Linked DNA regions of Zymomonas mobilis subsp. pomaceae ATCC 29192. The main gene of each other region encodes a partner of the protein of the gene in region 2 in a complex. Links are inferred from orthologs where the notes say so. Each region holds a gene or a part of one and is shown on either strand. Other genes may lie near its edges. The genes, in order: ZYMOP_RS01020 and dnaN.

Region 1 (3,330 bases), 100 kb from region 2 along the record:
GTCACTTCTCGTAACAGGAAATAGCGAAGCTGGTCTACGCCATAAAGTTTAGCCATATCTATTGGATCGACAACATTTCCAACAGATTTAGACATTTTTTCTCCTTTATTAAGGAGAAATCCGTGACCAAAAACGGCCTTTGGTAAAGGAATATTCGCTGCCATTAAAAAAGCAGGCCAGTAAACAGCATGAAAACGGATAATATCTTTACCGATAATATGAATGTCCGCTGGCCAATAGTGTTCAAGTCTGGCTTGATTATCAGGATACCCTGCCCCTGTCAGATAATTCGTTAACGCATCAATCCAGACATACATGACATGTCCTGGCGCATCCGGTACAGGAATGCCCCAATCAAAGCTGCTCCGTGAAATAGAAAGATCAGACAAGCCAGATTTTACAAAACTGATAACTTCATTCCGCCGGGCTTCCGGTTGAATAAATTTAGGGTGCGCTTCATAATAAGCTAGCAATTTATCTTGAAAGTCAGAAAGTCTAAAGAACCAGCTTTCTTCTACATTCCATTCAACGGGTGTCCCTTGCGGGGATAATTTATTACCAGCTGCGTCAGTAATCAGCTCATCTTCTTTATAAAAGGCTTCGTCTCGGACAGAATACCATCCTTCATAGCGTCCCAGATAAATATGCCCTGCATCGGCTAAAGTTTTCCACAAGGCTTGACTTGCCTTATAATGTTCAGCTTCTGTGGTCCTAATAAAGCGATCATAAGAAATATTATAAAGATCATCCATAGCTTTAAAATGAGAAGACATCTCATCTGCAAGGGTAATCGGTTTAACATCACGGTTACGCGCCGCCTGATCCATTTTTAGACCATGTTCATCAGTACCCGTTTGGAAATAGACATCCTGTCCTAAAAGACGATGATAGCGGGCAAGCGCATCAGCCGCGATAGCTTCATAAGCGTGACCAATATGGGGTTTGCCATTGGGATAGCTAATAGCAGTCGTAATATAAAAAGATTGAGACATAGCGTTTAACGTTTACCGAACCTATCTGTTGGAGCTAATCTGGCCAGCAATCCGGCCAGAGTGAAAACCGTTGCCTGTGGATCGAGTGATAATGATATAGCTTCATTAGCTAACTGGCGTGCCTTTTCCCACAAATGAATGGCGCGTGCCAATCTTTCTCCCGTTAGATGATGGGCTTCTGCGGCGATACGTGCAGGAGCCTGTTCCAAAAAGGCTTCATATCGTCCTTGTGCGGATTTAAGCGCAAGGCTTTGTGCAAGCTGGCTACGCAAGGAAAGATCGGAATCGCCTTTTTTAATCAGATCATTCATACTACGATCAAGAGTGGCTATATCAAGACCAGAAAATTTTAATCCGTATCCTGGGGCACCCTGACTAATTTTTACCAGACTAACTAATTCTTCTTCGTTAGCTTCAGGTAAATTCTGTCTTAGAGCTTTAAGAACATCAGAATCGTCTAACGCCTGAAAACGAAGTATCCGGCAACGTGACCGGATAGTGGGTAAAAGACGGGTTACCGCATGGCTGATTAGAAGAAATATTGTACCCGCAGGGGGCTCTTCAAGATTTTTTAACAGCGCATTAGCGGCTGCCCGTTCCAGATCATCAATGGAATCAATAATAACAATACGCCGGAAGGAAAGTGCTGGCGTAGTTGAAAATAACCGTTGAATGCCTCTTACTTGATCGACAGTGATATTTCTTGCCCGCTCTTGCTCTTTACTGTCACGAAATAATCGTTCTAATCGCAATAAATCTGGATGACTTCCGGCTTTTATAAGCGAAAGGGTAGGATGATGATCAGGAACAGCAATATTATTAACAGGTGCATTTTTTCTGAAGTCAGAATTGACCGCACTCGCTAAAAGCCATGCGGCCACCTTATCCGCCCATAACCGTTTGCCGATCCCACGCGGCCCCGCCAGCAACCAAGCATGGTGCAGCCTTCCACTCTTTTCTGCATGGTAAAGGGTTTTTACTGTCTGATCATGGCCGAATAATTCTGACATTAAGATAAAAGATCATCTATTGAATGCATGATACGCTTATGAACCATTTCGGCGGTGCCACTGGCGTCAATAATACGAAAACGTTCAGGATTTTCGAGAGCTAATTTATGAAAAGCCTCATTGACCTTCTTGTGATAGTCAAGATCGCGTTTTTCAAAACGGTTACCTTGGTTACCATCGCGAATTTTAGCCCGTTCAACCCCTTCCCCATTAGGCAGCACCAAAAGAAGCGTGCGATGCGGCATTAATCCCTGACTACCGATATAATGAAGCTTGCGGATATTGTCTTCGCCAATACCACTAGCATCGCCTTGGTAGGCTAAAGAACTATCAATATAGCGATCACACAGAACCCATTGCCCTTTGTCCAAAGCCGGACGTATAACACGGGTAACATGTTCAGAACGGGCCGCGGCAAAAAGCAAGGCTTCCGTTGCATTCGTCCAGCGGTGAATATCCCCTTCCAGCAATAAATGACGAATAGCGTTTCCCCCCGGACAGCCGCCGGGTTCACGCGTCTCAATAATATCGAAACCTTTTTCTTTTAAATCAGCACCAAGAAGGCGGATCTGTGTTGATTTTCCAACACCTTCACCGCCTTCTAAACTAATAAAATATCCCTGTTTATTAATCACATCCGTCCTAAAAGCCAACGCACGCCTTCCTTTATCCGCCCGAAAAAACCAGCGGATGCAACTGCTTTTTCTGCGACAAGAGGCGTTATTTGAGGTGGAGTATCAGAGGTAAATACTACAAGATTTGCAATATGTTGCCCTTCCGCAATAGGCGCCTTTATAGGCCCTTGATAGGTCACTTTTACCTTAATTTGATCAGAGGCTGTAATCGGTAACGTTACCGCCAGATCGCGCGGTGCCACTAAACCGACTGAAGATGCACTGCCACCCTGTACTTCCGCTGTCTGAACTCTTACGCCTTTTCTGACGACAGGTTTCGATTTCCATGCCCGGAAACCCCAATTCATAAAGGCTATGGATTGTTCACGACGTGCAGATCCTGACGGTAATCCCGCCATGACCATCACCAGCCGCCGCCCTTTTTGTTCGGCAGATCCTGTGAAACCATAACCGGCTTCATCCGTATGGCCTGTTTTAAGACCATCTGCGCCTTCGATAACCCCTAGCAAAGGATCTCTGTTTGATTGTGTTATGTCTTTACCTGAACCGAGGGTTTTTCCCCATGTAAATTCGCGCTGTCCATAGAACTGGCGATAAAGATCAGGAAAATCACGGATAGTGGCTTCAGCCAAGGTTTCGAGATCATGGGCGGTAACATAGGTAACACCCCCATCAGGCCAACCATTAGCGGTT
Region 2 (3,184 bases):
GCTTTAGATGCCCTAACCGAACGTGAAATTATGGCAATATTCTCTCGTATAACGGAAGGCCGTCATACAGCGATATTATTAATCAGCCATAACGCAGCTATGGTAAGTCATCGAGCAGATCGTATTATCGTGCTAAAAAACGGCGAGATAATCGAAAAAAAAGCTGCCCGAAAATGGTGGTCAGCACCTTCTCACCCCTATAGTCAGGCTTTAATAAAGGCTGATCAGGCTCTAAGAATTGCGCCGCTCATTACAGAAAAACAAGCGCAGTCTCCTTTAACCGTAAAGCGCCCTTTATTAGAAATTAGTCATCTTTGTTATCAGCGCGATAAAAAAGTAGTTTTAGACGATATTAATCTGAAATTATTCAAAGGAGACAGAATAGCCCTTGTCGGTGAATCGGGTGCCGGTAAATCAACCTTGTTAAAGGTAATACTCGGTATTTTACCGATTTTATCAGGCGAAATCAGGGTTCAAGATCAGGCGATTTCCTTTCATTCTCATAAAGAACGGATCGCTTTTTATCGTAAAGTACAGGCTGTTTTCCAAGACCCAGCAAGCAGCCTTGATCCTCGCTGGCGGATTGCAAAAATAATAGGGGAGCCCTTGGCGCTTTATAAAGAGCGGTTTTCTTCAGAGGAAAAACAAAATCGTATAAGCCTGGCTTTGGAAGCGCTGGCATTACCGAGCACGTTGCAAAATGATTACCCTTCGACCCTGTCCGGTGGTCAACAACAGCGCGTTGCAATCGCTCGGGCGTTAATCAACAAACCTGAAATTTTGTTATTAGATGAAGCCTTTTCAGCGCTCGATACTATTAATCGGTTAGCTATCAGTAAACAGCTTATCAATTTATCTGAAAAAAATGGGATGGGTTGCCTACTCGTCACGCATGATCTGACCTTAGCGCGTTTTTTTGCAACGCGGATCATGATTCTTCATAACGGACATGTTATAGAAAATAATACAGTCGAGACTGTTTTTACAGCGCCTGCACATTATTATACCCAAAAGCTTATTCAAGCGTGGCGGGAAAATTACAATATTTGATTGCTTTTTTGTGGAAGAAACAAAGCGGCAGAGTATAAAGCAAATTCGCTTTTTTTAATCAGGGATGACCGAACAGTTATGAAAGCAACGATCGAACGCGCGACTTTACTAAAAAGTCTTAGCCATGTTCAATCGGTAGTAGAGCGGCGCAATACTATTCCTATTTTATCTAATGTTTTGATTGAAGCTGCCGCCGATGGTCGCGTCAAACTGATGGCTACTGACCTTGATTTGCAGGTTGTTGAAACTTTTTCAGCCGAAGTTGAGGACGCAGGTGAAACGACAGTTTCAGCGCATATGCTTTTTGAGATTGTGCGTAAATTACCGGACGGTACACAAATTCAACTCAATGCGTCTGATGGCAAAATGTTAATCGTCGCCGGTCGCTCACGTTTTAATCTGGCAACGCTTCCTCGCGATGATTTTCCGGTTATCAGTGAAAGCGAATTGCCCACCCATTTTGCCTTACCTACGGAAAGCTTACGGCAGATTATTGATAAAACCCGTTTTGCTATTTCGGTTGATGAAACGCGTTATTATCTCAATGGTATTTTTCTTCATACCTTGAAAAATGGCGAATCGGTTATGAAAGCGGCTGCAACCGATGGACATAGATTGGCCTGTGTCACTATCCCTTGTCCTTCTGGGGCAGAAGATATGCCCGACGTCATTATTCCCCGTAAATGCGTTTTAGAATTAAGAAAATTATTGGATGAATGTGACGATGAGGTCAAAATATCGCTCTCATCCAGCAAGATTTGCTTCGATCTCGGTCATGCTATTCTGACTTCTAAACTGATTGACGGGACTTTTCCTGATTATTCACGGGTTATTCCGGTCGCCAATGACAAATTGTTACGGGTTAATCCCAAAGCCCTGATGCAAGGGGTCGATCGTGTTGCCACCATCGCGAGTGAAAAGACGCGAGCAGTAAAAATGTCGTTAGATCAGGGACGTATTTCCCTCTCTGTGACGAGCCAAGAAAACGGCATGGCGACAGAAGAAGTGCTGGGTGAATACACATCCAATAGTTTTGAAATCGGTTTCAACGCCCGTTACCTGTTGGATATTTTAGGCCAAATTGAAAATGATATGGCTGAAATTCACTTGGCCGATGCGTCTGCGCCAACCTTAATCCGAGATTCAGATGAATCGCCTGCGCTTTACGTATTAATGCCGATGCGTGTGTGAGGGTATTGAACGAACCTATAATTTAAAAAGCCGCCCTACCAAGAGCGGCTTTTTTATTCTGGATCCCATTAGAGACGGGCGCGAATACCTCCATAAAAGGTGCGCCCTAATGTGCCATAGCGATAAGCTGTCTCGTAATATTTATTGGATAGATTTTCGACCCGACCAAAAAGCGTAAGATTTTTAGTAACCGGCATTTCTGCCCGTAAATCATAAAGCGTATAACCATGGTTAATAGCCGGATTAAGGCTATATTCGCCGTGAACCGTATCCCATGATTTCGATGCCCAACGAACAGCAATTCCGGTTACAAGACCAAACTTCCAGTGATAATCAGCGGAACCATTGGCTGTATTTTTAGGACGCCTTGGCAACTGATAGCCATAATCATATCCCGCGGAATGATCTTTTGCTGATGTCCATGTATAGTTACCGCTTAAAGTAATCCGCTTGATGTCAAGGCTAGCACTGACTTCAACCCCATGCGCTACGCTCCGATTGATATTAGCATAATATCCATAGCGCGGAATTGTGGTATTGGGTGTATAACAAATGGCTGGCAAATCACCGAAATAAGGACAGCTGAGATAGGCAATAAGATTATTGGACGTTCGCTGAAAATAATCTGCGGCTAAGGTCAGTCGTTTATGGAAGAAACGTTGTTCAAATCCCGCATCCCAACCGTGTGATTTTTCAGCTTTTAAATTTTGGTCACCATATTCGCTATAAAGCTGATACAAGGAAGGCGCATTAAAGCCTTGCCCATAATGCGCCCGAAAAACGGTGTTATCATGGTTAAAGGCCCACACACCGCCGCCCGAGAATAAAACATTGCCCCCGAATTGGGAACGATGATCATAACGCACACCGCCATCGACAGAGAAGCCTTTAATAATTTTGCCTTTTAACTGGCCATAGACGCTATTGATGTCCATACTACCTT

The links.
Region 1: the proteins of dnaN (region 2) and ZYMOP_RS01020 are in contact, whole or in part, in a cryo-EM structure (PDB 8GIZ), measured with the Escherichia coli proteins. The link is inferred for Zymomonas mobilis subsp. pomaceae ATCC 29192 from one-to-one orthologs.

What each region holds. Positions count from the first base shown.
Region 1 is NC_015709.1:230,857-234,186, forward strand. The notes cover bases 1-2,999. They hold ZYMOP_RS01020 (DNA polymerase III subunit delta'), read right to left. Parts: upstream 2,003-2,999; coding sequence 998-2,002; downstream 1-997. Other genes in these bases: metG (methionine--tRNA ligase), read right to left, coding at 1-992; tmk (dTMP kinase), read right to left, coding at 2,002-2,655; ZYMOP_RS01030 (D-alanyl-D-alanine carboxypeptidase family protein), read right to left, coding at 2,634-2,999. Outside these bases: more of ZYMOP_RS01030, read right to left, coding at 3,000-3,330. UniProt on the Escherichia coli protein: Part of the beta sliding clamp loading complex, which hydrolyzes ATP to load the beta clamp onto primed DNA to form the DNA replication pre-initiation complex.
Region 2 is NC_015709.1:334,835-338,018, forward strand. Bases 332-3,184 are described here. They hold dnaN (DNA polymerase III subunit beta), read left to right. Parts: upstream 332-1,128; coding sequence 1,129-2,241; downstream 2,242-3,184. Other genes in these bases: ZYMOP_RS01515 (ABC transporter ATP-binding protein), read left to right, coding at 332-1,050; ZYMOP_RS01525 (TonB-dependent receptor plug domain-containing protein), read right to left, coding at 2,310-3,184. In the rest of the region: more of ZYMOP_RS01515, read left to right, coding at 1-331. UniProt on the Escherichia coli protein: Confers DNA tethering and processivity to DNA polymerases and other proteins. Acts as a clamp, forming a ring around DNA (a reaction catalyzed by the clamp-loading complex) which diffuses in an ATP-independent manner freely and bidirectionally along dsDNA.